2 regions of the Mammaliicoccus fleurettii genome follow, and region 2 is predicted to be linked to the other one. Evidence: riboswitches for the same ligand, from Rfam matches in the RefSeq annotation. Region 2 holds a riboswitch; the other holds the start of a gene.
The links. Region 2 has a riboswitch for FMN ahead of B2G86_RS02750 (ECF transporter S component). Riboswitches for the same ligand answer to the same signal wherever they lie in the genome.
Positions count from the first base shown of each region.

Region 1 (16,593 bases), on a different contig from region 2:
ATCATATGCTAAGAGAACAAGAAGTACTTGAAAAGTATACAACTGAATTTCTAAAAGCAGCTAAAAAAGAGCATGTGAACGAAGTGTATTTAATATCTCATGCTATTTTAGAAACTGGGAATCATCACAGTGAATTAGCGAATGGTGTATTACTTACAGATAAAGGTAAAGTCACGAAGTCTAAAGAAAAATCTGATGGCAAAAAATATTATAATTTTTATGGTGTAGGTGCATTAGATAATGATCCAATAGGTACTGGTGCAAGGTATGCTAAAAAACGAGATTGGGATACTCCGCAAAAAGCTATTTCAGGTGGAGCTAAGTTCATTCATGACCATTATTTATCCAATCCAGACCAGAATACATTATATAGCATGAGATGGAATCCTAAAAAACCAGGTGTACATCAATATGCAACAGATATAAAATGGGCACAAAGTAATGCGCGTATCATATCAGATTTTTATGAAGAACTTAAGACAGAAGGAAAGTATTATATTGTATATAAATACAAAGATACAGACAAATCCTTGTCAGTAAAATCATTAGACGAAAAGCTAGATAAACAAGAAGAACAAAAAAATAAATAAAGCGTGCTTAGGAGATAAATCCTAACTCAAAATAAATAAGTATATCACTTAACTGATCGTTTCAGTTTTACAGTGATATGCTTATTTTTTATATTACGATTTTGTATGTGCATGCTTGCCTAGAGGTATGACTCGAGCCTGTAGTCTCTCACCCATACTATTCCCTCAGGCGTCCGCACTACAAAATCGTTACTAATAATCTATTTTTATACAATCTTACGATTTTGTACGTACATGCTTGCCTAGGGGTATGGCTCGAGTCTGTAGTCTCTCACCCATACTATTCCCTCAGGCGTCCGCACGTACCAAATCGTTGGAAATATCTATTTAAATACGCATTCTTTCGGCGGTTAAGCTTATAAGAGGTTCGTTAAAAGCAATTCTAAGTAAAATTGCTGATAAGAGGTGCGTTAAAAGCAATTCTAAGTAAAATTGCTGATAAGGGGTACGTTAAAAGCAGTTCCATGTAAAATTGCTGATAAGGGGTTCGTTAAAAGCAGTTCTAGAGAAGTAAAAAAGACCAACAAAGTCTGAACTTTGTTGGTCTTTTTACTATATCAAATTAACTTATGAAGCTTGGTTTGAACTACTTGATGATGACGAGCTTGAAGAACCGCCTTGTAAATCTTCTATTTTCTTAGCGTCTTTAGCTTCATCTGGAATTTTAATTTCTTTAACTTCATTTATTTTGTCATAAGTGACGTTTGTTTCCATATTTGCTGTTTCGTCATCTTTAGTTAATTTTGCATCTAATTTATATGAATCAATTTCGTTATCTTTATTAACTTTCAATACTGCTTTACCAGATACTTTATCAACTTCAGATTCGAATTGTTTAAGTTGGTCTTTGTTACCTGAAGCATTTGCTAGCTTAGTAAAATCTTCTTTGTTTTTGATGTCATATGTAAGTTCATAGCCATCGTCAACTTTTTTAGCTTTAGAATCTTTGAAGGAATTTAATGTTTTAGCGTATTTTTCATAATTAAGTTGTTCTAATGAGCTATCTATATTCATGTCTTCTACTTGAGAAGATAGGTCTACCCATTGGTCATCAACTTTTGCGATCATTTTTTTACCTTGAACGTAAATTGTCATTTTTTGACCAGCTTGATCCATTGCTAATTTAGCTGTTTCTTTTTCATCAACATCCATGCCGACTTTAACAGTTTGACTTTCTTGGTCTTTAGCAGATACTTTAATTTCATTATCTGTGTGATAACTTTTTACGTCTTTAGCATTGCTTTGTAAGTCTTTAACAACTTGACTTGAACTTTTTTTCTCTTCTTTTTTCTCTGATTTAGTATCAGAATCTGAACTATCAGATCCATTACCACAAGCCGCTAATATTAATGATGAAGATAAAAATAAACTACCTAATACTCTGAATTTCATACTAATTCCTCCTTTATATTTTAAACAATATTAACATTAACCAAATATTAATAGCAAAGATTTATATAATTACTTTTGCTATTAATAAATTTATTTAAGTTTTTTCTTAGGTGAAAGTATGAAAATAACAATTGTAGCAGTAATTACTTTAAATAAAAATTTCATTTTTTATCACTCCGAAAGTGTTTGAGGTTGTGGTCCTTTTTGCTTTCTCTTAGTTGGATCTAGTCTTTTCTCGATATAACCTAATAATAAATCACTTAGTACAGCTAATAAAGCAGTTGGTATTGCACCTGCAAGAATAAGTGAAGTACCATCAGTAGCATTAGTTCCTCTGATTATGATATCACCAAGTGTTGATGATCCAATAAACGAACCAATTGCTGTAACACCAATTGCGATAACGAATGCAATTCTAATTCCACCAATCATTACTGATAATGAGAGTGGAAGTTCAACCATTGTCAAAATTTGTTTAGAAGTCATTCCCATTCCTTTACCTGCATCTTTAATACCTGAATCTACATTTTTAATACCTGTATAAGTATTTTTAATAATTGGAAGCAGGGCATATAAGAAGACTGTCATAACAACAGTGTTAGCACCAAGTCCCATAACAAGCATTAAAATTGCTAGAAGTGCAAGTGCTGGCATAGTTTGAATGATGTTAGCTATGGAAATAATGAAACCTGACAATTTGGAATATCTAGCAATAAAAATTCCAATTGGTATACCTACTATAACCGCAAATAGCACACCATAAACAGAAATGAGTAAATGATCTAGAAATAGTTGAAATATATATCCGCCATTTGTTGCATAATAATCTACTAATTGTGACCATACATTTCCTTCAGCCATTATTACTCACCATCCTTTTTATCATCAAAATAATTGTTCTTTTCTAGAAACTCTTCTGCAACAACAGCAGGTTCTTTAAGATTGTTGTCTGCTTCGTAGTTTAATTTTTGCATTTGTTCTGTAGATATTTTTCCTTTTAATTTGTTCATTGCACGGTCAACATATGGTTTTTCTTTTAATAAAGATTTTGAAACCAAAGGACTTGCATCATAAGGTGGGAAAAATTGTAAATCATCTTCAAGTACAACTAAATCATAACTAGCTATACGTCCATCTGTTGTATAACCTAATACGACATCCATTTTACCTGTATTTAGTGCATCATACACTAAACCAATTTGCATTGGTCTTGTTTTTTTGAAGTCGAAACCGTATTTTTCTTTAAATGCTGGATAACCATCACCTGGTCGTTTCATCCAAGATGAGTCAACACCAGCTTCTAGTTTGTTTGCAACTTTTTTCATATCTGAAACTTTTTTTAGATTATACTTCTTTGCTGTTTCTTTTGTAACCATCATGGCATAAGTATTTTCAAACCCGTAAGAACCATACCATTTTTGGTTGTAATCTTTATCAAATGCATCTCGTACTACTTTCAAAGCTTTTTTTGGATCTGTAATAGGGTCTTTACCTAAAGCGCCAGTTAAGTCAGTACCAGTATATCTTGCACTCGAAATATTAACATCACCATTATTCTGTGCGTTAAATGTAACTGTAGATGAACCTAAGTTATTAATGAGCTGAATATTTTTTTCGTCTACGTTATCTTTTTTTGCTTCATGTTCAATCATAAGTTTATCCATATGTCCCATTATTTGAGATTCACTTGTGTTTTGCATACCAATTTTTACTGAGTTTTTATCACCTGAAGCTCCAAGAAAGGGTAGGGAACATCCAGATAAAATGATAGATAAAGCCATGATCGGCAATAACAATTTAAAATATCTATGCATGTTTCAATTTCCTCCTTATCTTGAAACTTTTAATCCTTTTGGTGTTACCCAATTTTCTATTTTGGATAATACAAAGTCCATAATAAGTGCGATTAATGTAACACTTATCGCACCACCAATTATTAAATCTGGTTGATACAAGTTTAAACCATTAAATATAAAGTCACCTAAACCACCAGCACCAATGAAACTAGCTAATGTTGCCCAGCTTATTGCATAAACGCTAGATAATCGAACGCCACTCATTATGACTGATATTGCTAATGGTAATTCGACCATAAACATTTCTTGGAATCTAGTCATACCCATACTTGAACCTGCTGCTTTTACATTTTTATCTACGTTTTTAATACCTATAAACGTATTATTTAAAATAGGTAATAAAATATAAATGAAAAGCGCAAGAATTGCAGGAAGTTTACCAACACCTAAGAAAGGTATCATTAAAGCTAATACTGCTAATGAAGGGACTGTTTGAAGAACACTGGCTATAGACAATACAACTTTGGCAATTGTTTTTGTTCTTGTTAACAATATGCCTAGAGGTATAGCTACTAGCATAGCTAATAATAGAGCAGATAATGAAATATAGAAGTGTTCTAGTGTTTTTTGGATAAGTTCATTCCCATTAACTTGTAAAAATTCAATCACTATTATTCACTCCTTATTTTATATCACTTTTTTGTGCTTCTTCTTCAGATAATCCCCAAATTGAATCGTAAACGATATCAACTAAACTCGCTCTTGTTATAACACCTTTTATGTAATATTGATGATCTACGACAGGGATTAATCTAACATTTCGTTTTAATATAGTACGTACTGAATCTTGAAGCATTGTACCAGTTTTTACGGTATAAATATCTCGATGCATAATATCAATAATATCTGCACCTTTACGATGTCCTTCGTTTATATCTTCTATATCTATATAACCAACAAGCTTTCCTTTATCATTAGTAACAAATAAAGTATCGACACGTCTATCTCTCATTAAAATTACAGCTTCGTCGATTGTTTTTTCAGAAGTTATAGTAATTGGGCTCTTCATAGCGTCATCTACAACTCTTAAGTTAGGTCTGTCTTGTATTAATCTGTTTTGTCCGATAAATTCACGAACAAAGTCGTTAGCTGGATTTTTTAATATATTGTTCGGTGTATCAAATTGGATGATTTCACCTTGAGACATAATACAAATTCTATCAGCTAATTTAATTGCTTCATCCATATCATGTGTTACAAATATAATCGTTTTTCCTAGTTTTTGTTGTAATGTTTTAACTAGGTCTTGAAGTGTATCTCTTGTAATTGGGTCTAATGCCCCGAAAGGTTCATCCATTAAGATGATATCTTGATCAGCTGCTAAGGCTCTTACAACACCAATACGTTGTTGTTGTCCACCAGATAATTGAGATGGGTATAAATCTAAATAAGACTCAGGTAAGTCGACAAGTTCAATAAGTTCTTTAGCTTTTTTCTCTTTATCTTCCTTCGTCCATTTAAGTAATTTTGGAACTAAAACAATATTTTCACGTATTGTCATATGTGGCATTAATCCGATTTGTTGGATTACGTAACCAATATTCCTTCTCAAATTCACTGGATTCATCTTGCTTAAATCTTTTCCATTTAACATGATAGTTCCACTTGTAGGTTCTATCATACGATTGATCATTCTTAATGCAGTAGTTTTCCCGCTACCACTAGTACCGATAAATGCTATAAATTCACCAGTTTCAATTTCCATATTGATACTGTCTACTGCTTTTTTACCGCCACGATAAACTTTAGTTAAGTCTTCTATAGATAACATAACACTTCTCCTTTATCAAAATTCAAAATATTAACATTCATAATTATAACATATATGTTGCATATTTATAAAAGGTACTGATAGTATGAATTCTATGTTTATCTGAATTAGAAAAAAGGAATATTTAAATGAAAGCGACAAATTGAGAATCATATTATGATAAATTTATATAAAGAGAAAATATGGGGATAAAGTATAGATTTTAAAAGTATGCTAAATTTTTGCATATCATGCAAAATTAAAAACGGAGGCGTTTAATTTGAAAGTTGCAATTATAGGTATGGGTACAGCAGGCGTCAGTACACTTAATCAATTATCTAAGCATAAAAAATTCAAAAATATTACGGTAGATATTTTTGATAATGCTGAAGATATGGGAATGGGGAAACCATTTCAAAATGATAGTGATAGATTATTGATTAATTTACCAGCTAATCAAATGTCACTAGATCCACAAAACGAGAAAGATTTTAAAAAATGGTATAAGAAAAATGACGAATTTGATTATGGTAAAGCAAAATATTTACCAAGATTAGTATTTGGTCATTATATGAAATCCATTTTAAATAAATTGCTACAAAAACATGATAATATTTTTGTTCATAAGCATAAAGTTGATAGTTGTTATGTTGAAGAGATTAAAGATGAACGTGGACAATATAAAATAGATGTTTGCTATATAGAAGATGATGAAGCAGTCTGTCAAAAATATGATTATGTATTTTTAACAATTGGTATGCTACCTTATAAAGATCCTTATCAATTATCGGGATTATCAGGTTATATTGAATCACCTTATCCTACTACTCGAGCTTTACGTAATGTGAAACAAAATGATGATATAGCAATTATAGGTACTGGGCTAAGTTCTGTAGATGTTATTAGATATGTCATGGAAAATCATGAGCGTTTGCCTTTAGTTGTAACATCAAGAAATGCGCAAATTCCTAGTGTGAGAGGGATAAGACATGAAATTGATTTGAAATATATAAATGATAAAGCAATTGAAAAATTCAAAAAATCACATAAAGGTGTAGTGCCTTTAAAAGATGTAGAAAAATTATTTAAAAAAGAATGTGAATATCAAAATATTAACCTACAGAAAATGTTATATCGATTCAAAAAAGATAATGTATATAACATGAAATATGACTTAAGACATGAGGATGAAGTTGGACATTTTCAATCTTTTATTGAAGAAGTTAAACATCATATGATTCCACTTTGGAACGCTATGACTATCGATGATAAGAAAGCATTTTTAGATAAATATGGTCATCACTTTAAACGCAATGCTAATCCTATGCCACAATCGTCTGCAAAGCAGTTAATTGACTGGATTGAGAACGGTGATATTATCGTTAAAGAAGGATTAGAAAATGTACGAAAATATTACGGTAAATTTAGAATAAAATATAAAAATGTAGAAAATGAAGACAGTTATCATTATGTAATTAATGCTACAGGACCTAAAAAACACTTATCTGAGTTGACTGAAGATGAACATTTTATAAAAGGGCTAGAAAACAAACAAATCATAGCAGCTCATCCATTCGGAGGTATTCTTGTACTTCCATATACAAATGAAGTTATTAGTCCTAAGTTTGGAACAATGCCTAATTTAAAAGTGATTGGTCAATTAACAACTGGTGTGAATTTTGATGTAAATGGTGTTTCATTATTAGTTGATCAATCCGTTCGAGCTGTAAAAGACTTGTATATTGAACTAGAAGAAAGAAAAAAAGCTAAAAAGGTTCAATCCAAAAAGAAGTAAATCTATAAGAATATTAATTTGTAATTCTTAGTATTATAGTATAAAATGGCTACATCAGTGATTACTGATGCATATAATTTAATAATATATTCTTTCGGGGCAGGGTGAAATTCCCAACCGGCGGTATAAAGCCCGCGACCCATAAATGAGTTTTTGTTTATGGCTGATTCAGTGTGATTCTGAAGCCGACAGTTAGAGTCTGGATGGGAGAAAGAATAGACGACAGCGTATTCTATACGCTTATTTCGTTATATTAAAATGTTAATGTCTTTAATAATAAAGGCTTATTTCTTGATACATTTTTTACTCCCAACCACCGAAAATTCAATTTTCTGGTGGTTTTTTTAATTTTAGGAGGAACTTAAATGAATCAATATTTAGAATTTGCTATTGATTTAGCAGACCGTTTACAAGGTCAGACTGGGACAAACCCTTCAGTTGGTGCTGTAATCGTTAAGAATAATAGAATTATCGGATTCGGTGCACATTTAAAAAAAGGTGAGTCTCATGCGGAAATTCAAGCTTTAAAGATGGCAGGTACTCAAGCAGAAGATGCTACTATTTACGTTTCGTTAGAACCATGTTCTCATTATGGGCTAACACCGCCATGCTCTAAAGCTATTATAGATAGTGGCATTAAATCAGTTGTATATGCGGTGAAAGACCAATCTTTAAAAAATAGTGGACATGAAATGTTACAAGAAGCTGGAATTGAAGTATCGCATGAGCCTTCTGAAAGAGCTCAAGCTTTATATAATAGTTTTTTTCAACAACAAAACACTAAACTACCATTTGTAACGTTAAAAATTTCTACAAGTATGGATGGAAAAGTTGCAACTGATGCCAAAGAAAGTAAATGGATTACATCTAAAGAAGTGAAACAAGATGTGTTGAACTTAAGAAGTCAGCATGATGCCATTATTACGGGTGGTATGACAGTGCGTGAAGATGATCCATTGTTAACAACTAGAAGCGAAGAATTAAAAGACCCTAAACGAATTATTTTAACTCAACAATCTGATTTTAATGAAGAACTAAAGATTTTTAAGGATGAAAACAATCCTGTAATTGTTATGTCAGATTCTAACCATTTCAAAGTAAATGAAAATCAAAACATCGAAATAGTAAATAAAGAAGGATCAAATTTAAAAAATGTTCTATATCAACTTTATGAAGCAGGTTATGCTCAAATCATGGTAGAAGCAGGTCCGACATTAGTAAGTAAATTTATAGAACAAGATTTAGTAGACCAATTAATTATTTATCAAGCCCCGAAAATGATTGGTGGTCAAGGAAAATATCAATATTATCAAACCAATGATGTTTATCCTTTATCCAATAGTAAGTTATTTAAAATTATATCAACAGAAATCATTGGTGGAGATCTTAAAATAATTTTAAGAAAGAAGTGACAAGATGTTCACAGGAATTATTGAAACAGTTGGTGTAATTAAGAATACAAGCACTCAAAGTGGAGTTAAGACTTTAACAATTGAGGCTCCTGAAATAACTGATGATTTATCTCTTGGTGATTCGGTAGCGATAAATGGTGTTTGTTTAACTGTTACTGAAAAGCAGACATCTATTTTTAAAGTAGAAGTTATTACAGGTACAATCAATGTCACATATTTAGAACACTTAAAAACAAATGACAAAGTAAATCTTGAAAGAGCGATGTTAGCTAATGGAAGGTTTGGTGGTCATTTCGTAAGTGGTCATGTAGATGGAAAAGGTATTATAAAGCATATTTCTAAAAGAAAAGATGAATGGATAATTGAAATATCAGCTGATGCGCAATTATTAAGTCAAATGATTGATAAAGGTTCAATTACGGTAGACGGTATAAGTTTAACAATTTTTAAATTGTATCAGCATAAGTTTGAAATTCATTTAATACCTGAGACTAGAGAGCGTACTATTTTTGTTAACAAGAAACAAGGTGATGAGGTACATATAGAAACGGACTTATTATTTAAATATGTTCAAAAAATTACTCATCAAAATAACTCGAATTTATCGCAAGAGAAGTTACTAAATCTAGGATTTTAGGAGGCATCATAATGTTTGATAAAGTAGAAGAAGCTATTGAAGAATTAAAACTTGGTAAACCCATTATAGTTGTAGATGATGAAGATAGAGAAAATGAGGGTGACCTTATTGCAATATCTGAATATTTAACACCAGAAACGATAAATTTTATGGCAACTCATGCTAGAGGTCTAATATGTGCACCAGTTAGCCGTGAAATAGCAGAACAGCTAGATTTAAATTTAATGACTGAAACTGGTGATAAGTTTAAGACAGCTTTTACTGTAAGTGTTGACCATGTGTCATCAACAACAGGCATTAGTGCTTTTGAAAGAACGGATACTATAAAAGGTCTAATAGAAGAGACTTCTCCGAGTGCTTTTGTAAAACCAGGACATGTATTCCCATTAATTGCTCAAGAAAATGGTGTTCTTGAAAGAGTAGGGCATACTGAAGCTTGTGTTGATTTAGCTAGATTGTCAGGTGCTAAACCTGCTGGTGCTATTTGTGAAATTATGAAAGACGATGGAACGATGGCTAAGAGAGAAGATTTATATCAGTTCAAACTTAAACATCAATTAAAAATGATTACGATAGATGAACTTGTTCAATATAGAAAAAGAAATGATCAAATTATAAAATTTGAATCAAAAATTCAATTACCTACATTATTTGGTGAATTTGATATGTATGGTTTTACATCTAAATTAGATCAAAAAGAATACTTAGCTATTTGTTCGGGCAATATTGAAAATGGAATGAACGTTCGTATACATTCTGAATGTGTCACTGGTGATATTTTCCATAGTGCTAGATGTGATTGTGGAGAACAACTAGAATACTCTATGAAATATATACAAGAGCACGGTGGTATGATTTTATATCTTCCTCAAGAAGGTCGAGGCATAGGCTTAATCAATAAACTTAAAGCATATGAATTGATCGAAAAAGGATATGATACAATTTCTGCAAATAAAGCATTAGGCTTTGAAGCGGATTTAAGAGACTATACTGAAGCAAGTCAAATTCTGAAGTACTTTAATATAGAAGAAATACAACTCATAAGCAATAATCCAGATAAATTTAATCAATTAGAAGAGTTAGGTATTAGAATTACAAATAGAATACCAGTAGTTATACAGCCAAATACAACGAATGAATCATATTTAAATACAAAAAAAGACCAAATGGGTCATTTATTATAAAAAGAATGGGGCAAATAAAAATGAACTTTGAAGGTAAAATGAACGGATCAGAATTAAAAGTAGCAATTGTAGTAAGTAGATTTAACGATTTTATTACAGGTCGTTTATTAGATGGAGCTAAAGATACATTGGTTCGCCATAATGTAGAAGAAGATAATATTCATGTAGCTTATGTTCCAGGTGCATATGAAATTCCATTAGTTGCTAAAAAATTAGCTAAATCAGGAAATTACGATGCAGTAGTAACATTAGGATGTGTCATTAGAGGCGCTACTACACATTATGATTATGTATGTAATGAAGTAGCAAAAGGTGTATCTAAAGTAAATGATGAAACAGAAGTGCCAGTTATCTTTGGTATAGTAACAACAGAAACAATTGAACAAGCAATAGAAAGAGCTGGAACTAAAGCAGGTAATAAAGGTGGAGATGCTGCATTAGCTGCTATTGAAATGGCCAATTTACTTAAAAATATTGAAAGCCAAATATAATAATTAGAGGCTGAGACAATTAATTTGTCTCAGCCTCGCTTTTTTATTACTTTTTCTTTAATAAAGAAATAACACCTAATGTTAAAATAGAGATACCAGTTATGACACTTGCACCAAACGCAATCTTTCCTTTATTTTTCTTATTAAAGATATCTAATAGCATTAAGTTAATATTTTGTGGTCTTTCGGCTAAACGTCTCATAAAGTAACCGAACCAGTCTTCCCCAAATGGAACGTACATACAGAAGTTATAGCCTTCGCTTGCTATTTGATATGCATAGTCTGTTCTGAAACCATATAACATTTGAAACTCATATGCATTATTATCAATATTATTGTCTTTTACAAATTGTTTTACATGATTAATTATGTGATGATCATGTGTTGCAATTGATGTAAAAGCTTTTGAAGTAAGCAATCTTTTCTCAATTAACTTAATATAGTTTTGATCGATTTCTTCTTTAGTTTGGTAAGCTATATGTGGACCTTCCTTATATGCACCTTTTACTAAACGTAATCTTACATCTGAGTATTTTTCCATAATATTCATTGCGTCGTATAAATAAGCTTGGATAACAGTACCAACATTTTTAAATTCACCTTTAAGTCTATCGACTATTTCAGTGATCCCGACTAAATCTTCATATTTTTCAGCGTCGATGTTAACGAAAGTATTACCGTATTCATGAGCTTTTAATAAAATTTCTCTCGTATTTTGATATGCAAACTCTCTATCTATATTAATACCTAATTGTGTTAGTTTAATTGAAACATGTGCTTCGATGTTTGCATTATAATTTCTTCTTATAATTTCAACAATGTTTTGTTGCGCTTGTAATGCTTCTTGGCGAGATGTTACGAATTCCCCTAAATTATCTAACGTACATGATATTCCCTTCATGTTTAATCTTTCAACTGTATCGATTGTTGAATCAATATCAACGCCCGCTACTACCTTGTTTGCACCTAGTGCAGGACCCATTTTCTTAGCTGATTCATTCATGAACTTATTGTTAGATAACGCAATAAAAAAATCTTTTACGACAGGCATAGCAAGTCCTCCTTAATTAAATATATTACTTTCATACATTTTATCATGGAAACAATAAAATAGTTAAGCGTTTACATTTTGAATATAATGTAAAATTATACAATTAATGAACTCTGACACAAAAAAGAACGTCATTAAACGAAATTTCGGACTTTTAAGAAAATTTCCGTATAGTTAAAAAGATTGTTCAAATTTAAAATGTATTTTGAATGGAAATATGTATAAACAAAACTCAATAAAAGTGCATTCAAAAACGATATATTTAGAAATTCATCAAGTTATTAATAGGGGATAAAAAAAGAACTCCATTTATAGGAGTTTAGTGATTACTTATTTAACTCAGTATAAGAAGGTGAAATAGGCTCTGCAGCTATGCTCATTGCATGTGGGAGAAACGTAAATAAAAGTATTGCTATCATTATTTTTTTAAAGAAATGCATTTTATCATGCTCCTTTAAATAGTGTCGTTGATTACATTTTCAATATAACATCTATATATGAAGTAATTACTAAGTGAGTGTAAATTTTTAAAGGATTTCAATGTTAATTTAATGTTAAGAAAAGCGATAAATCTTTAAAGTATCTTAATAATAATGTAGGTATGAGCGTGATATAATTATATTATTAGAAATGACTATAAAGGAGTTATCGCTATGTTTAGGGATATGGCATTTTATATTTTCGGGAAACCATTAGACAGCTTCGTACAATTATTTATTTTTGAACCTATAGTTATAGGTATTATTGCAATATTGATTGCTATGATCACTAAAAAATCATGGACAGTATTTATCACAATCATTGCATTGAATATTATTGATAATTTCTTACTTGTTAATTATCAATTTGGTGGACAAGGATTTGGAACAATAATTTCACAAAATATTTTATTCTTCTTTGAAAAATTCTTCTCTATGTTCTATGAAATTTTAATTGCATATATTATCGTAAAATTACCAATAATGCATAGTAAATTTAAAATAGCTTAAAATAGAAAAAAGGATGGGGCAAATTAATTGTCCCATCCTTTTATTGTTCGGTGTTGATTATGAGGGTGTTGTAGATTAACTATCTAATTAATCTACAACTTTGCCGAACTCTTAGATTAACTTATGAATTAATCTACAACTTGGCCAATCTCTTAGATTAACTTCCGACTTAATCTACAACTTGGCTAAACTCTTAGATTTACTATCTAATTAATCTATATCTTATCTCATATTTTTTAAAATTATTTCTGCCCTATGCTGTTTTCATTTTATTCTTCTTTATATAGCTTAGCTTTATTTATATATGATTCGTTAATCCTTTTTAACTCATTGTAATCATCTTCTGTTAATTCTCGTACCACTTTAGCTGGTCGTCCGAACGCTAAAGTGTGGGGTGGTATTTTTTTGCCTGGTGGTACGAGAGATCCAGCACCGATAAATGCGTATTCTCCAATTTCAGCGCCATCTAATATTGTGGAGTCCATTCCAATCAAAGCATTTTTACGTATGATACTAGAATGTAAAGTAACTTTATGACCAACTGTCACATTATCTTCTAGTATGAGTGGTTGATCTGGGCTTTGATGTAAGCAACATAAATCTTGTATATTGACACCTTTTCCTATAATCGTCGGTGCGACATCTCCTCTAATGACAGAATTGAACCATACTGAACTATTCTCACCAATTTTTATGTCGCCAATTAGTGTAGCATTTTCAGCTATATAACAACTTGGGTCTATAATTGGGGTTTTGCTATTAAAAGACTTAATCATTAAAGATTCTCCATTCTTTTAAAAAAATTTGTTATACTAAGTTTAACAAAAATGTAGCTATAAAGGTAAAAGGAGTAATATATTATGTGGAAATGGGAAACAGAAAAAGAAGCTAAAGGTATTGTTGTAATTGTACATAATATGCTTGAACATACAGGAAGATATGCATACGTAATTACTAAGCTACGTAGAGAAGGCTACCATGTTATTATGGGAGACCTAAGAGGGCAAGGCCAAACTTCGCGAGTACATAGAGGCCATGTTGATAATTTTGAAGAATATCATGAACAAGTTCTAGAATGGTTAACGATTGCAGAAGAATATCATTTACCTGTGTTTACACTTGGTGTAGGTTTAGGCGGACTGATTTTACTTAACTTGTTAGAAAAAGTAGATCTTAAAGTAGAAGGTGTACTGCTGATTTCACCGTTAGTTGCTTTCCAGCAAAATATATCTACTAGAAGAAACTTTTTAGCTTCCAGTTTCGGTACAGTCGCTAAAGATGCGAAATTTGATACAGGTATTAAAATAGAAAGTTTAACACGTAACAAAGAGGTTATTGATGATACAAATAAAGATGCTTTAATGTTAAATAAAGTAAGTTATCATTGGTATAAGACTATTCTAGAAACGATGAAAAGTACAATGGAGAACATTCATCACATTTCGCCAATTCCAACACTCATTATGTTAGGTACAGAAGATGAAATAGTTGATACAGATTCAATTAGAACAGTTGCTAAGACAATCAATACAAATGAACTTTATTTTAAAGCTTGGCATGGTTTATTTCATGAAGTGCATAATGAGCCAGAGCGTGAAAATGTAATGAAATATCTTATTTCATTTATGAATAATCGCATCCATTATGTTGGTTTATTAATTGATGAAGAAGAGTGATCGCTATAAAAATTATTACAAAATGAGCTTAAACGCCTCTAAAATGGGTATATTGTAGATATAGAGAACGTTGGAGGTTGATTTTATGGCAGAAAAAGAAAATAATGTGAGTGACTTAATCCTTTTAGATGATATACAAAAAAATATTAATATAATATTTTATAAAATTGAAGAAAAGTTTGAAATTGAAAAAGAAGAATTTCTTACACTTATCATGTTATGGAATAATGGTTCTATGAGTCTTAAAGAATTAGATGATTATATTGACATAAAGCCTTATAAGAGAACAAGGCTTTATAATAATTTAGTTAAAAAAGGTTGGATTAAAAAAGTTCGTCCTGAAAATGACGAAAGAACTGTAATTGTTGAAGTGAATGAAGATTTTGCTGAGAAAAAAGCAGCGATTGTAGACTTTGCTTGTGAAGAAATAAAGAAAAGAAAAGATCATTTTGAAAAGCAATTTGAATCAATAGTGAATACATGTAACATATAAAAAAGCAAACCTGAAAATTCAGGTTTGCTTTTTTAGTTTCAATACTTATCTTTTTTCGATAGCAACTATATAAGGTGGGTTATTTTTTTGATTAATAAATTGATAATGAAGTACGTGAGCTGTTTTTTGATCTATATTACTTACATATGCTAACACTTCATTTGATTCAATTTGACCTTCTGGGTGACCTGGATAAACAACTAATACAATAATGCCATTTTTGTTAGTAATTTCAAAAAGGCTTTCAATTGCTTGTATTGTAGTTGAAGGGTTTGTTGTAATATTCTTGTCTCCTTTAGGTAAATAGCCTAAATTGAAAATGGTTGCGTCTATATTTTTATTGTATTCTTTTATAATAAAAGCGGCATTTTCATGTCCTGTTTGGTAATAATTAATATGATTAAATGATTTAGTTTTTTCTTTTGTACTATTTATTGCATTTTCTTGTATATCGAATGCATAGACTTCACCATTCGTAACTTGATTTGCGAGGAATAACGTGTCGTTACCATTACCACAAGTAGCATCTACTACGATACTATTCTCTGTGATATGAGAAGATATTAATTTTCTAGCAAAAGGAAGGATACCATCAACTATCATGATTTAATATGCTCCGTCTTTACAAATTTAGATCCTTGCATAGTTCCACGATCTTTTAATTCTTTATCGATAGCATTTAATACTTCCCATTTATTAACACTCCACATAGGTCCAACCATTAAGTCAATAGGTCCATCTCCAGTTATACGATGAATAATCATTTCTTCCGGTAAAATTTCTAATTGATCACAAACAAGTTGAGTATAGTTATCTTGAGTCATAAACTCAAGCATACCTTTTTCGTATTGCTTTACCATTGGTGTTCCTTTTAATAGATGTAGTAAATGAATTTTGATACCTTGAACATCCATCTGAGCAACTTCTTTAGCTGTTTCCATCATCATATCGTAATCTTCACCAGGTAAACCATTAATGATGTGCGTACAAATGTTAATATTGTGCTTTCTAAGCTTAGCAATACCTTCGTAGTAACACTTCATATCGTGAGCTCTATTAATTAAATCAGATGTTTCTTGATGTACGGTTTGTAAGCCTAGCTCAACCCATAAATAGGTTCTTTCATTTAGTTCTGCTAAATATTCAACAACATCGTCTGGTAAGCAATCTGGTCTTGTAGCGATAGAAAGACCAACTACATTTTCTTCTGCTAGGGCAGCTTCATATTTTTCTCTTAAAACTTCAACTGGTGCATGTGTATTGGTAAAAGCTTGAAA
Region 1 is NZ_MWJM01000008.1:47,111-63,703, reverse strand. It holds gene sagB (peptidoglycan release complex glucosaminidase SagB) at 1-590, shown strand, start outside; gene B2G86_RS07890 (DUF6612 family protein) at 1,158-1,982, opposite strand; gene B2G86_RS07885 (ABC transporter permease) at 2,154-2,843, opposite strand; gene B2G86_RS07880 (osmoprotectant ABC transporter substrate-binding protein) at 2,846-3,796, opposite strand; gene B2G86_RS07875 (ABC transporter permease) at 3,812-4,447, opposite strand; gene B2G86_RS07870 (betaine/proline/choline family ABC transporter ATP-binding protein) at 4,461-5,609, opposite strand; gene B2G86_RS07865 (FAD/NAD(P)-binding protein) at 5,869-7,383, shown strand; FMN riboswitch at 7,470-7,602, shown strand; gene ribD (bifunctional diaminohydroxyphosphoribosylaminopyrimidine deaminase/5-amino-6-(5-phosphoribosylamino)uracil reductase RibD) at 7,749-8,795, shown strand; gene B2G86_RS07855 (riboflavin synthase) at 8,800-9,432, shown strand; gene ribB (3,4-dihydroxy-2-butanone-4-phosphate synthase) at 9,441-10,616, shown strand; gene ribH (6,7-dimethyl-8-ribityllumazine synthase) at 10,637-11,107, shown strand; gene B2G86_RS07840 (proline dehydrogenase family protein) at 11,154-12,158, opposite strand; gene B2G86_RS07835 (hypothetical protein) at 12,812-13,147, shown strand; gene B2G86_RS07830 (gamma carbonic anhydrase) at 13,417-13,923, opposite strand; gene B2G86_RS07825 (alpha/beta fold hydrolase) at 14,008-14,823, shown strand; gene B2G86_RS07820 (transcriptional regulator, SarA/Rot family) at 14,909-15,316, shown strand; gene mnmM (tRNA 5-(aminomethyl)-2-thiouridylate-methyltransferase MnmM) at 15,362-15,919, opposite strand; gene mnmL (tRNA modification radical SAM protein MnmL/YtqA) at 15,916-16,593, opposite strand, start outside.
Region 1: linked by a shared signal. The riboswitch ahead of ribD (bifunctional diaminohydroxyphosphoribosylaminopyrimidine deaminase/5-amino-6-(5-phosphoribosylamino)uracil reductase RibD) and the one ahead of B2G86_RS02750 (ECF transporter S component) in region 2 are both predicted to bind FMN.

Region 2 (16,593 bases):
CCATTGTTATTAATGGGAATAATGTTCTTAATCGTGATTTCTCTAAAGCAGAAACAAATGCAATTGGAGCATAATCTAAGAATTGGAAGTTATCTCTAACTTTTTCTTCGAATTTTTTCATCGTTTTAGAGTCTTTTTCTACAGTATCCCATTTATTTACTACTATAACTATTGCTTTACCAGCTTCATGTGCATAGCCAGCAACTTTTTTATCTTGTTCAATAATACCTTCTTCTGCATCAATTACGACAAGAACAACGTTTGATCTTTCAATAGCTTTAAGTGCTCTTAATACAGAATATTTTTCTGTACTTTCATACACTTTACCTTTTTTTCTCATTCCTGCAGTATCAATTAATACGTACTCTTGTTCATCATAAGTATATAAAGTATCAATTGCATCTCTTGTAGTACCTGCTATTGGTGATACAATAACGCGTTCTTCACCTAAAATAGCATTTATCAAACTAGACTTACCAACATTTGGTCGTCCAATAAGTGATAATCTAATTGTTTCATCATCATAATCAGGTTCGTCATCTTCAGGAAAATGTCTAGCTGCTTCATCTAGTAAATCTCCTAATCCTAAACCATGTGAACCTGAAATTGGGAATGGTTCCCCGAAACCTAATGAATAAAAGTCATAAATTTCACTTCTCATCTCAGGGTTATCAATTTTATTAACTGCTAATACAACAGGTTTATTTGATTTGTATAATATTTTAGCTACCATTTCATCAGCTTGAGTTACACCTTCACGACCATTTGCCATGAAGATAATTACATCCGCTTCATCTATAGCTACTTCTGCTTGTGCTCTAATTTGTTTTTGGAATGGCTCATCGCCTAAGTCAATGCCACCAGTATCAATTAAATTAAAGTCATGTGTTAACCACTCACCACTTGAATATATTCTGTCTCTCGTAATACCTGGTGTATCTTCAACAATTGATACTCTTTCTCCAACAATTCTATTAAAAATTGTAGATTTCCCTACATTTGGTTTACCTACAATTGCTATAATGGGTTTCGTCATAAACCTACTTCCTCTCATTCATAATCCTTTTTATTTTAACATATCATCACAGTTTAGCCTATGGAATTAAAAAAAGCCATTCAAAGTTTATTCGAATGGCTTTTTAGGATTATAATTTAAAATCTTTTAATTTATCTCCGAAGACATCACCCAATGTTGGATTATCATCATCAGAATTTGTTTGATTTAAATAAGACTCATCATAATCTGTTTCTTGTTCAATTGTATCTTTAATTGATAAAGAGATTCTTTCTTCATCCTTATCTATTGATAAAATTTTAACTTGTACATCTTGTCCTTTTTCTAAAACTTCATCAGGTTTACCTATATGTTCGTGACTGATTTGTGAAATGTGTACCAAACCTTGTAAACCTGCACCTATTTCCACAAATGCGCCAAATTGTGCTAATCGAACTACTTTACCTGGTACTATATCTCCAACTGAGAAATTATTATCTATTTGTTCAAACGGACTTGGTAAAGTATCTTTGATTGATAAAGAAATTCTTTCAGCGTCTCTATCAATAGCACGAACTTTAACCTTAACTGTATCTCCAACAGTAACTACTTCTTCTGGTGATTTAACATGATCGTGTGATAATTCGGAAACATGTACTAATCCATCTATTCCACCTAAATCAATAAAAGCCCCAAAGTTAGCTATTCTTGCTACTTTACCTTCTAATACATCACCTTGAGATAAATTGTTTAAGAAATCTTCTTTTTGTGAGCTTAAAGACTCTTGTTCAATTTTTTTATGACTTAAAATAACTCTGTTGTTAGTTTGATCTAATTCTTCAATTTTAAGTGTTAATACTTTACCTAAATAATTTGAAAAATCTTCAATGTAGTTAACTGATATTAATGAAGCGGGTATGAAACCGCGAATACCTGCATCTACAACTAAACCGCCTTTTACAACTTCTGTTACTTCAGCTTCGATTGTTCCATCTTCATCAAGGATTTTTTGTAGTTTCTCGTATGATAAGTTCTCGTCTAATTTACGTTTTGATAATATATAATGACCACTATCTTCGGTTTGTTCAATCTTAGTTACAAACGCTTCGATTTCATCACCAATATTGACGACTTCGTTGGCTGTTTCGATGTGTTGAGTTGACAGTTGGCTTATTGGAATGATGCCATCAAACTTACCACCCTCTATGTGTACAACTACTTGTTTATCTTCTATTTGTTGTACAGTACCTTTTACTTTGTCACCTTCTTGCACTTCATTTATCATGGATTCGTTGAATTCTTCCGTCATCAAAATTGCCTCCTTTAAATAAATATCATAATAATAACTTCTTATAAAGAAGCTAAATTGTCAAGAAATTCGAACTATTTAGTTCATTTTACTTTTTGCTAATTCTGAAATTTTATTTGTCACTTCTTCTATAGTTAATCCGGTTGTATCAATACTTATAGCATCTTCAGCTTTAACTAAAGGTGAGATTTCACGATTCATATCATATTGATCACGACGTTCGATATCTAATTTTAAAGATTCTAAATCTGATTCAATCCCTCTTAATTCATTGTCTTTCAAACGTCTTAAAGCACGTTCTTCAACAGATGCAATCATATATATTTTAAGCTCTGCATCTGGTAATACCGTAGTTCCTACATCTCTACCATCCATTACAACATTCTTTTCATTTGCTAACTTTTGTTGTTCATTAACTAAAAATGTTCTGACTGGTTCTTTAGAAGCAACGTAAGAAACTTTTTGCGTTACATCATTTTGTCTTATTCTTTCTGAGACATCTTCACCATTTAAAATAACTCTCTGACCATTATCTAAAACTATTTTCAAATCAATCTCTTTAACAAGTCGGTCAAAATCTTCAGTTTCTTGTTCAATGTAATATAGTGTTATTGCTCTGTACATAGCACCAGTATCTACATAAATCATATTAAATTTTTGCGCTACTAATTTAGCGATTGTACTTTTACCAGCAGCAGCTGGACCATCTATTGCAATATTTATTTTCTTCATTTGTATTAACCTCTCTTGTTCTTTAATCCTATATATTTTATCATAAACTATAATCATATGAATAGGAGGAAAGAAATGAAGAGAATATTAGTTATACATACAGGTGGAACAATAAGTATGTCAGAAGACAAAGATACAGGTAAAGTAGAAACAAATTCAGAACATCCAATGCACAGACATCAAGAGTTTATACAATCTTTAGGTGATATTACAGAAATCAACCCATTTCAAGTACCTTCTCCACATATGAACAATCAATATATTATTAAATTGAAAAATATCATATGCGAATCTATCAAGAATGATGAATATGATGCTTTTGTTATTACTCATGGTACTGATACGTTAGAAGAAACTGCATATTTATTAGATTTAACAATAGATACTCAGTTACCTATAATTTTAACAGGTGCTATGAGATCTTCCAATGAAATAGGTTCTGACGGTTTATATAATTATGTTTCAGGATTGAAAGTAGCATCAACTGATGATGCTAAAAATAAAGGCGTAATGGTAGTATTTAATGACGAAATCCATACAGCTAAAAACGTTACAAAGACACACACATCAAATACGAGTACTTTCCAAAGTCCAAACTATGGACCAATAGGAAGTGTCACAAAAACGCATGTAATATTTCATCACCAGCCATTTCTTAATAAGAAATATACAGAAATTAATCCTGATATGAAAATAGGTATTGTAAAAGCACATATGGATATATCTAGTGACCTATTCAATTTCTTCGTCGACTATAAATATGACGGATTAGTTATAGAAGCACTTGGGCAAGGTAATATGCCTCCTACAGCATTAGAAGGTATAAAAAGCTTAATAGAAGCGGAAATACCTGTAGTGATGGTTTCTCGATCATTTAACGGAATTGTTGGTGGTATATACGCATATGAAGGTGGCGGATATCAACTACAGCAAATGGGCATTATTTTGTCGAATGGGTTAAATGGCCAAAAAGCAAGATTGAAACTTTTAGTAGGACTAAGTAATAATTTAACAAAAGAAGAACTCGTTCAATATTTCTCATAAAAAAACACCCTGTTATAAGGTTTAATACCAATAACAGGGTGTTTTTTTATGATTCTAGTGGTGTTTGTTTTTTTCTATCTATGTCTTGTGCGATTGTACCACCATGATACTTCCCATTTTCTATGAAAATAGTATTAGCATCATTTCCAGCTGCAATAACTCCAGCTATATATAAATTCTCAACATTGGATTCCATCGTATCTTTATTAAATGATGGAGCTGTTCCAAATTCGTTTGTAATGGTTTCAACGCCACATGATTCTAGAAACTTATAATCTGGATGATAACCGATCATCGCAAATACAAAATCATTTTTAATAGTGTGAGATTTTCCCTCTTTAGAGAAAGTTAATGTTTCTTCATCGATGCGTTCTACTTCACTGTTAAAATGCATTGTAATTTTTTCGTGGTTTGCAAGCGATTCGAAGTTAGGCAATATCCATGGTTTAATACTCTTAGAATATTCTGAACCACGATATAGAACTGTTACTTTTGCTCCAGCTTTCTCTAATTCAATTGCAGCATCTACTGCAGAATTTTTTCCACCAATTATAACGACATCTTGATTAAAATAAGGGTGAGCTTCTTTAAAGTAGTGCATAACTTTACTTAACTCTTGCCCTTCTACTTCTAATGAATTAGGTTGCCCATAATATCCAGTTGCAATTGTTAAAAATCTAACTTTGTATGTTTGTTTAGTTGTAGAGACTAAAAATCTATTATCAACTTTTTTAACTGCTAACACTTCTTCAAATGTTCTAACATCAAGCTGATGATGTTTAACGACTTCTCTATAATAAACAAGTGCTTGATTTCTTTTAGGTTTTAAGTCTTCTACGATAAAGGGTACATCCCCGATTCCAAGTTTATCACTTGAAGAAAAGAAGGTTTGATGAGTTGGGTAATTATAAATTGCATCTACTACATTACCTTTTTCAATTACAACTGTATTAATACCTCTTCTTTTTTGTTCGATTGCCGCACTTAATCCACATGGACCTCCACCGATTATTAAACTTTCATATTCTTGCATGTACCTTCACTCCTTATAATATCCTCAATCATTATATCAATAAAGAGAGATTATTAAAATAAATTGTTTCTAAATTAAACAAAGAACACAGGTAAACAAACAATTTATAAAGAATTAAATAAAAAAACAGCCAACAAAATTACTCATTGTTGGCTGCTGATATTAATTGTCTTCAGTTACATCTAGAACTTTAAATCCATTTTTAGATAAGTACTTGATAAACTTATTAATATTATTTGATTTTTCAACTTTAATAATCATTCTACGGTACATCTTATCCGTTTCATCAAATGTTACAAATGAAATCGTATTTAATTTGTATTTAGCTATAATACTTGATAATCGCTTAATTCTACCTTCAGCTTCAACTGATGTAATAGCAATTCTAACCCCTTTTTGTTTCATACCGAAAGCTGACTTAAATTGTTCCATAACATCATATCTTGTAACTACCCCAAGAAAATCTTTTTCATCATTAACTACTGCAAGAATCGGAAAATCTTGCAAATTAAGTAGTGACTCTTCAACTACAAGATTTTCATTTAATGAGTGTAAATCTAATGTTAAGATTTCTTCGATTAATGTATCCGCTATAAAGTTATCTCTAGATACATTTTCTTTTTTGAAGAAATAATGTCTAAAAATACTATATCTTGTGATCATTCCTATATACTTTCCATCAGCTACAACTGGTAAGCCATCAATCCCGTGATGTTCCAACTTATCGAGAGCTGAGTGAATCGTATCTTTTGGATGAGCAATGTAACATTTTTCTTTCGGTATCATTATATTCGTTAAATACATAAATCCATCCCCTTTTGTATATGTCTATGGTATTACTAAGTTCTGACCTTGTGATATTTCATTGCCAGAAATACCATTTGCTTGTCTAATTTTCTCTACATTTTCAGGTGAACCACTTCCATAATATTGAATAGCTATACGGTATAAGTTTTCTTTTCCTGTTACTGTATGAGCTTCTTGCGATTGACTTTGATTATTTTGCGTGTTTTGATTTGCTTGATTATTTGCTGCATCTTGTGCGGCATTTTGTACATCTTCATTTTCAGCACTTTCGTTGTATTGATTCATACTATTGTCGCTGTTTTGACTTTGGTCTTGATTAGCTTGGTTATTTTGTTCATCAGAATTGTTTTCATTTGTGTTGCTTTCATTTGTGTTGTTTGATGAATTGTTTGCAGAATCACTAGAAGCATTTGAGTTACTATCTTTATCTGAATCACTTGATTTTTTATCATTGTTTTCAGATTTTTTCTCATCTTCTTTTTTAGCTCGGTCTTTTTCGGTTTGTTCATCTGCTTTTTTCTTAGTATCACTGTTTGTTTGTTCAGTTTTTTCAGCAAGCTCTTTACCATTATCTTTATTTGCACCATTTAAATACATGCCAAGGAATAGAGCTAGGGCACCTAAAATAAGAATAGCCGCAATAATAGGTATTAAAGCTTTTTTAAATTTATTAGAATTACCATCGTCTCCATTATGACCACTTTGACCGTTGTTACCACCATTAGGAGGCGTTCCTCCACCAGAAGCTCCAGCTCCAGCTACTCCTGCACCGGCAGCTGCGGCAGCACCTTTTTTCTTACCAGCCTTATCATTTTCAGCGTGTTTATTACTATCTTGTTTATTTTGATTTTTGTTGTCTTTATTTTTTGCTGAGGCTGCTACTCCTGCTCCAACTGCACCTGTTCCAGCAGCTGCGGCAGCACCTTTTTTCTTACTAGACTTATCATTTTCAGCATGTTTATTATCATCTTGCTTTTCTTGATTTTGATTGTCTTTATTTTTTGCTGAACCTGCTACTCCTGCTCCAACTGCACCTGTTCCAGCAGCTGCGGCAGCACCTTTTTTCTTACTAGACTTATCATTTTCAGCATGTTTATTATCATCTTGCTTTTCTTGATTTTGATTGTCTTTATTTTTTGCTGAGGCTGCTACTCCAGCTCCAACTGCTCCTGCACCGGCAGCAGCGGCAGCACCTTTTTTGCTATTTTTATCATTTTCTGGTTTCTGTTGTTGTTCAGGTTTGTCAGTTAAAGATTTTTTCGGACGTTTCTTACTAACATTATTATTTGAAACGCCTGAATCTGCACCAGTTGCTCCAACTGCAGCTTTATTAGATGTTGTAGGTTCTTCTTTAGTTTCTTGTTCTTTCGGAGTATCTGAAGTTGAACTCTGTTTATTTGCTTCTTCTTTTCTTCGTTGTCTTCTTAATGCACCTCTTGGAGGATAATGCTGTTCTTTTTTACTTTGTTGCTTATTATCTTGTTTTGAATCTTCTACTTCTTTCCGATTAGATTGACTATTATTGTTCGTCTCTTCGTTGTTTATTTCTTCTTTCTTTACCTTGCCTTCAGGTCGTTCTATCGGTTGACGACTCTTTTCAAATTCGTCTTTAAAATTATCTTTAGACAATAAACTCACCTCATCATTAACTTATTGATTTCAATTATATTGAATTACACTTTATTATATCCCTGTTCAACTTATCAAGTAAAGCAATCCTATTAAAATATTGCATTTAATCTAATTTGATATGTTGTTTTTCTCTTTACTTCTTTAATATTAGGCAATTTTATTAAATTTGCATTGTTACAATTATCGCAGCAGTTCTCATTTTGCATGACTTTCTCGTTAAAATATTGCATTAAATAAAGCCTTCTACAACTATCAATTTGAGCATAATTTTTCATGTAATTAAATGCATAACTTTTTTGATCTTGCTCAGCTTGTATTTTAGCTTTTAATTTATTGATAGGATATAGCTCAAGAAGGAACTTTATATTCATCGTAACCTCCTCATTTAACTGATACCCTTGTTCATATAAATTAAGCATATCTATATCAATTCCATGATCATTAGCTAAATGGTTAAGTATAAGTAAATCACGTGGTGTAAATAAACTGATTGCTTGTGACTGTTCTCCATCTCGACCTGCTCTACCAACTTCTTGAACAAATTTAGATGGTGAAGTTGGTAAATGATAATGAATAACTGTTCTAACATCTTGTTTGTTTATGCCCATTCCAAAAGCACTCGTTGCGACGATTATCTTAATGTCATTGTTAATAAATTGTGTTTGAACTGTAGTTCTCTCTTGATAATCTAAATCGCCATGATAAATACCCGTTAAATATCCTTCTTTATAAATCATATCAGCTAGTTCATGACACTTTTTTTTGGAAGATACATAAATTATTGTTGGTCCCGTTTCTTTAATTTCATTTAATAAAAATTTATCTTTTTCTTCTTCACTTTCAAAATTAAAATGATGATACATAATATTTGAACGATTTAAACCTTCTTTATGTATTTCAAATTGTCTTTTTGTTATTTCTTGAATGTCAATTATCATTTTTTTGGTTAAAGTAGCAGTTAAAGCAATAACTTGAGAATGAAGAAAGTGTTGCGTCACTTTTGAAATCAATGCATAGTGTGGTCGGAAATCAAATCCCCACTCACTCAGACAATGTGCTTCATCCAATACAATATATTTAAAATTTATTGATTTAAAATGTTTGAAGTTATGCTCTTCATAAATAAATTCTGGACTACAAAATATAAATTGATAATTCTCTAAATGTTTAAATATGTCTTGTTTCTCATCCATCGATAAAGCAGAATGTATTGCGACTGCATTCTTTTCTCCATTTAATTTCATTTGAACAACTTGATCATCCATTAATGAAATTAAAGGTGATATTATCAGTACTCTACCTCCCGTGATATATGCTGGTAGTTGGTAACACAAACTTTTTCCAGCACCTGTTGAAAGGATACTTAGTACATCGTGACCATCTAATATATTTTGAACTGTTTCTTGTTGGCCACTTCTAAATGTTTCATATCCAAAATATTTTTTAAGTTCTTCTTGTAGCATTTAATCCCTCCATTGCAAAGCAAACATACATTAATTTAATTTCAAAATAAGTAAATTCGCCTAAAGTTTCATAATAATATTTCAAATTTTGATTTGGTTTATCTTCAAAGACTTTTACAAATTTTGAATATTTAATGTCATCTATGTACTTGTTCATATCAGTTAAATAGCCTTTAATATACATTTCTATTATATGATCGTGAATTGTATGAGTTTTAACATTTTTCATAATAGCTAATTGTTCGATATCGTATGTTTGATTTAACAATTGATATGTAGACAAAGTTTGCTGATGTAATTTAGGTTGAAATTTAATTTGTGATAAAATTGGATATCTTTCTTGATTTTGTATAGTAATTTGTATCAACTGATATTCTTCGACTAAGCGTTCTTTTAATTCGATTATGGATATTTCTTCAATCTGTGATATTTGTTCTGTAGTATAAGGTGTTTCACGATACCCAGCTAATAAATAATGAACATAAATTCCACTAAAATAATGATCTATATCTTCAAATAATTGATTAACTTCTTTTATAAATTCTTCTTCTTGATGATTGTTAATAGATATGTATAATTCTTTTGCTTTGAATTGAATTGTTTTATCATTAATAATAGGTTGGTAAGAGAAATGCTCATGTTTTCTCTGGCTAATCATTTGTATTAACAATAATATAGTGCCTACTGCTTGAATAGCTTGTTGATAGAAAAAATTACCTACAATAGGATTTTGATTTTTTATTGGTTCTTGCTCAACTATCATTTCGAAATCATTGTATTTTAAATTTGGTAGACATCCATAATATAATTTTAAATGCTCGATACTAGCATCAAAATAGGTCTGATGTGTTTTCTTTGCAATTAAAATATTATAAATACTTTTATGCGTTTTATTTTCATGTTTCATAGAAAGGGCTTTCAAAATTAATTCTTTCAAATAAATCACCTCAATTAATATAAAAATGTTGAAAAATATAAGTGTTATCACTAAAATAAGTATGTATAATAAGTGTAGCATGTTTTTTAAAGGAGGCGAAAATTTTGGCTAAATACACAATAGTAGATATGGATACATGTATCGCATGTGGTGCATGTGGAGCAGCTGCCCCCGATATATATGATTATGACGACGAGGGAATCGCCTACGTAATATTAGACGACAATAAGGGAATCGAAGCTGTTCCTGAAGAGTTACTCGAAGATATGGAAGATGCTTTCGAAGGTTGTCCTACAGATTCAATTAAAATAGCAGATGAATCGTTTGACGGAGACGCACTTAAATTCGAATAATATAGATTAAATTAAGATTTTAGAATATAACAATCTTTACACATAAGGGAGTAGAAATTCATTGAACAAATGGTTTCTACTCTTTTTTTATTTAATAACATTATAAAAAAACACCCAATCCATTGCAATCAATTTTGGATTGGGTGTTCTATTGGATTTTCATTTACTTTATAATCGTTTTAAGTTTATCAAATACCAGTATATATATAATAGAAATCACAATACCTTTTATTAAGTTAAATGGGATGATCCCTGCTGAGACAATTAATTTTAGATTATGTGTTAAGTCTGCTAAATTCATAATTTGACCATATAAAGGTAATAAAACAAAATAGTTCATTAAACTCATAAATAGCGTCATTAAAATTGTTCCTGTTAATAAGCCATAGCCCATAAACAATTTATTTTTTTTAATACGGTAAAAATAGTATGTTGGTATAATTAAACAGATTGAAGCTAGAAAGTTTGCCGTGTTACCTATAGGTTCATGAGATACAATTAAAAAGTTCAATACGTTCTTGAATAATGCAACCAAAATACCCGATACAGGACCAAAAGCAAATGTTGCAACAAGTACTGGTACATCACTAAAGTCCATAGTTAAATATGGCGGTAAAAATGGCAATGGAAATTTTATAAACATTAAAATAAAGCTAATTGCAATAAGCATACTTACAGTGAGTAAGCGCTTTGTTTTGTTATCGTTAGACATATAAACTCCTCCTATTCATCTCGTAAGAATAGGAGGAAAGCAATAGCTAAATAAACCTAGTATTAACTAGATTTTTCCTCCATCTTCTCCCATCCAGACTTTAACTGTCGGCCTTAGATTTTCACTAAGTCAGCCAATACATAAATATTTACGTATCAGGTCGCGGGCTATAACCGCCGGTATGGAATTACACCAAACCCCGAAGATGAATTTTATTAAATTTTATTTTTATGATTCATATATTAGCACATTACTAAACAATTTTCATCAAAATTACTCACAATCATTTTATTTCGGTAAAGTAATTGTAAATTGAGTTCCTTTACCTTCTTCACTTTTAACATTAATTGTGCCATCATGAGCATCAATAATCTTTTGTACAATAAATAAACCAAGTCCTGTACCATGTTTACCTCTCGTACGAGATGCATCCACTTTATAAAATCGATCAAATATTTGCTCTAAGTGTTCTTTTGCAATACCTACTCCAGTATCGTTAACAATAATAACAAAGTCTTCTTCTTGTGTATCATCAAAAATCACTTCAATAGAATCGTTCTGATGAGTATACCTCATAGCATTATCTATTAAATTTGTTAAAATTTGTTCGATTCTATCGCTATCACCATACCAATTTGTAGCATCACCAAGATGTTCAAATGATAAATTTAGTCCATTTTCTTTTGCTTGTGGTAAAAATTTAGTGTCAATTTTATTAATAAGTGTTGAAATATTAAATGCTTCTAAATTGACTTTAATCCCTTCAGCATCCATTTTAGCAACTTCTAAAAGTTCATTAATTAATCTGCTCAATCTTTTAGATTCATCTAAAATGATATAAAGAAAATCATCTATATCTTTTTGTTCTGTCACGATACCATCAACTATTGCTTCTGTATAACCTTGTAGCATAGAAATAGGTGTTCTTAACTCATGAGAAACACTCGCTATAAAGTCTTTTTTCATTTGATCCATATGGTGTTCATCAGTCATATCACGAATAATAACAACAATTCCTGATGAACCATCATTTTGAATGCTATCAATATATGTTGATATAACCACATAATATTTATGACCTAATTCGTATTCAAAGAATTGAGTGTTTTTATCTTTAAATGTTTCATTTCTTTGAGTAGATATATCAACATGTGCATATTCTCTAATTTCCTGTAAAAATGTATCTGCTTTCGAATTTGAGATAATTATTTCATTTTTATCGTTTATCCCGAGCACGCCATCTATCATAGAATTAATCAATTTTTCTTGGATATTGTTTTTTGACTTAACGTCATCAATGTTTGTTCTTATATCTTTACTCATTTTATTAAATGCTAATCCAAGTTCACCTATTTCATCACGAGTATAGATAGGAACTTTCTCTGTATAATGTCCTTTTGCAACTTTAAATGCTGCATGTTTAAGTTGTATAAGTGGCTTAGTAATTCTATTAGATAAGAAAAAGGCAAATACTGTACTGACTATTAACAATATAATTGCAGAGACTAATATACTAAGTGTTACTACGTTTTGAGCTTCTTTTATGGAATTAATATCTTGAAATAAAAATATACCTGCCTCATCTTCTTGGAAAGCTTGAGATGGATAACCTAATAAGATGTATTGATGTTTTTCACCTTTATATGATAGTTTAATTTCTTTTAAAACGTGTTCATCATTGTTAAAAACTTTATCAAAAGATTGATTTGTTCTTATTTCATCAATCATGACATCTTTTAGTGGATCTTCTGATTGTTTAGTTAAATCTTGTTTGTTTTTAATTATAATCAGTCCAGCAGGATCTTCTACTAATTCTTTAGCATAATCAATTACAGATTCCTTCTCATGTGAGTTAAGAAGTAAACGTTCAATTTTACTGGCATTATTGTATAAGTTTTCACCGGTTGTTGAAGTATTATATGATTGTAAGAAAGTTATAAGAAAGGCGCTTAATAAAAGTAAAACTGTCGTTACTATTAAAATAATAGATAACCACAGTTTTACAACAACACTATTTAACCGATTCATTATTCAGGAACCTCAAATTTATAGCCAACGCCCCAAACAGTATGAATCATTTGAGCTGCTTCTTCTGAAACGCGATTTAACTTTTCTCGTAACCTTTTTACATGAGTATCAACAGTTCTTAAATCTCCGTAGAACTCATAATGCCATACTTCTTTTAAAAGTTGTTCTCTATCAAATACTTTATCTGGTGATTTTGCTAAGTACAATAATAATTCATATTCTTTAGGCGTTAAATTTACTTCTTTGTGATCAGCTAGCACACGATGTGCGTCATTATCAATCACTAGATTTTCAAATACAATTAAATCTTTAGCAGTACTTGTCTGATTAACAACAGAATGATTAGTTGTACGTCTTAACAGAGCTTTAACACGTAATACAACTTCTCTTGGAGAAAATGGCTTTACAATATAGTCATCTGCTCCAATTTCAAAACCTTCTACTCTATTATTTTCTTCTCCTTTTGCAGTAAGCATAATAATAGGTGTTGATTTTGTTTCTCTAACTCTTTTACATACTTCAATCCCATCTATTTCGGGTAACATTAAGTCTAATAATATACAGTCATAATGTTCGTTTAAAGCTTTATCTAACGCAATTTGTCCATTTTCAGCTTCATCTGTTTCATAACCTTCTCTTTCAAGATACATTTTTACTAACTTGCGAATTCTATCTTCATCATCTACAACTAAAATACGATCTGTCATACTTGCTTAACTCCCTTCTAGCAATTTTTAAGCATAAGAATGTAAACCAGCTACAATTAAGTTAACTGCAATAACATTAAATAGGATAATTGCAAGACCACCAACAGCTAACCATGCTGATTTGCGACCTTCCCAACCTTTACCTAATCTTAAGTGTAGGAATATCGCATAGTACAAGAATGTGATGAGTGCCCATACTTCTTTAGGATCCCATCCCCAATATCTACTCCATGCCATTTGAGCCCATATGCTCGCGAATAAAATACCACCCAGAGCAAATAAAGGAAATCCTATTATAACTGCTCGATATCCTATTTCATCCATTAAGGATAGATTGACTTTTTTCGTCAATGGTTTCATTAGACTGAACAATGTTTTTCCTTTTAAAATCAATCTCAGTATACCATACAAAATAGAACCAATCACAATTGACCATATTACTGTATTGAGTTTCTGAGCATTGATTACGGCTGGTAATTCAATTTTAATCCAGCTCAATATATCATTTCTTTCAATTGGTTCATAATCACTTCCTGAAACATGATCAACAAGCAAGCTGTCTTGCTGTGTCACAAATGCAGGTAAATGGTAATGTTGTACAGAATTACTGTCGTTTTTATCAATAAAGAAGAATGTGTCATCATATCCAACAATATCTTTCATGATTACAGTTGTTAAAATAAAACCTATAATGATTACAACGAAATACATAATCACTTCAACAAAGAAGCTATGTATCGTTTTTTCTTTTGGATCAACTGCTGCAAATAAATATATTAAACCAGCAACACAACTAATAGATAATATACCGTAAGAAATCGTTACTGTGATTACATGTATTGCTAACCAACTAGATTGTAATGCAGGTATTAATGGTGATACATCTCTAGAAAACATACTTGCATATGCAATTAGTAACATTGCAATTGGTAGTACGAATAGTGCAAGAATTGGTGTTTTGTAAATTGAATAAATAACAAGGAATCCTCCTACCATCATGATTCCAAACATCGTTAAAAATTCATACATATTACTAACTGGTGCATGACCAGCAGCAATCCATCTCGTAATAAAGTAAATAATTTGTAATACGAAACCAACAACTGTTAAAATAATTCCAATTTTTTCAGCTCTTTTTTTAGATGAACGAACTGAAAAAGAAAATGGCACAATTGCTATTAAATATAGTATAAATGCCGAATATAAACTAATATTACTAATATTTAAAAATAAATCTTTATCCATTATTTGCCTCCTTGCTTTCGTGAATATCTTCTTTTGTATCTTTGATATGTGAAATTTGATGTTTATCTAATACTTGATTGATCTCTTTACTAAATCCATAGTAATTCTTATTTGTATGGGCTGCAATATTAAATTCACCATTGTCACTATTAATCCAAATACGTCTGTGATTAATATATGAACCAACTGCTAGGCCAATTAAGAAAATGACAAATCCAGTAAATAATATTGGTAATGTTAAATCTTTTTTAACTGCTAACACAGTTGCCCATTGATTCGTAGCATTAGCGAACTTCACATCATATTGATTGCCTTTTGATATATCTTCTGATTCTTTAATTCTCAAGAAACTAAATTCAGGTTTCTCACCCTTTTTAGTAACTTCAAACACAAAAGCAGGATTATTTGGATTTGGTGATTTAGTAGCTAATACACCATTTTCTATTTTTTCATAGTCTGGTGCATAACTTCTTAATTTTACTGTTAAATCATCAGTAAGTTTATATTCCTTTTTAGGACTTTCCAAATTAACAGTAAATGATTCACCTAAAGATTTTCCGTCTTTCGTTTTTAAGTTAAAAGTCATATCTTTTAATAAAGAATTATCAAAGCTACTTTGATAAAATTGCAAATTGTCATATGTTAATGGATGATTTACTTTTATAGAATCTGTAGCTACTTCTTTTAAGTTTGCTTTCGAACCTATAACATCTTGTTGATCATTCTTGTATAACGTAGCTTTAGTCTCATAATTTTTAGCAATTTTATTTAAACTTGGATCGATTGATTCCGCATTTGTATTAGATTGAGACTTTTGATCATACTCTTCGTATATAAAGTCATTGTTTTTTATATAATATGCTCTATCAGTTCCAGGAACAGGTTTAGTTTCACCTTCTTTAACATAAACCATTTCATCTAAATAAAAGCCTGGTAAAAATCTAAGCATAGCACCAAATAACAATATAATAAGTCCTGTATGATTAATGTAAGGACCATATCTAGATAAGCGACCTTTTTCAAGTAACAAATGATTGTCTTCTTGTTTTACTTTGTATCTTTTTTCTTTAAATGATTTACCAATACTATCTAAGTCAACTTCACTTCTAGTAGACATGTTTAATCTTTGACGTTTATAAAATGTGCTGTGTTTTTTTGTTCTTTGATTTTTCAAAGACTTATGTAATGGTATACCTCTATCTATACTAGATGTAATAATTGAAAAGGCAACTAAGCCAAGTAAAATTAAAAACCACCATGAAGTATATAAATTATGAAATCCTAATTTGTAGTATAACAATCCTAACGATCCGTAATGTTCATAATAATATTGTTCTGGATTAACATTCATAGGAATGAAATATTCTTGCGGGAATATAGTACCTATTGATGCTGCTACAACAGTTATTATAAGTAATGTAACCCCAGTTTTAATTGAAGCAAAGAAATTCCAGACACGATCTAAAATTGTTCTATTCTTAGTCTTTGAACGTATTGCTTGGCCATCATAACGCATAACGTCAGTTGTTTTTTTCTTATCGTAGTCGTCATTTATTAAACGACCACAGTTTAAGCAGAGTTGAGTACCTTCAGGGTT
Region 2 is NZ_MWJM01000002.1:238,436-255,028, reverse strand. It holds gene der (ribosome biogenesis GTPase Der) at 1-1,036, opposite strand, end outside; gene rpsA (30S ribosomal protein S1) at 1,146-2,303, opposite strand; gene cmk ((d)CMP kinase) at 2,382-3,035, opposite strand; gene B2G86_RS02785 (asparaginase) at 3,111-4,079, shown strand; gene B2G86_RS02780 (YpdA family putative bacillithiol disulfide reductase) at 4,126-5,112, opposite strand; gene B2G86_RS02775 (CBS domain-containing protein) at 5,275-5,916, opposite strand; gene B2G86_RS02770 (LysM peptidoglycan-binding domain-containing protein) at 5,941-7,548, opposite strand; gene B2G86_RS02765 (RecQ family ATP-dependent DNA helicase) at 7,641-9,014, opposite strand; gene B2G86_RS02760 (helix-turn-helix domain-containing protein) at 8,995-9,951, opposite strand; gene B2G86_RS02755 (ferredoxin) at 10,056-10,304, shown strand; gene B2G86_RS02750 (ECF transporter S component) at 10,468-11,016, opposite strand; FMN riboswitch at 11,094-11,227, opposite strand; gene B2G86_RS02745 (ATP-binding protein) at 11,305-13,044, opposite strand; gene B2G86_RS02740 (response regulator transcription factor) at 13,044-13,751, opposite strand; gene ccsB (c-type cytochrome biogenesis protein CcsB) at 13,779-14,996, opposite strand; gene resB (cytochrome c biogenesis protein ResB) at 14,989-16,593, opposite strand, start outside.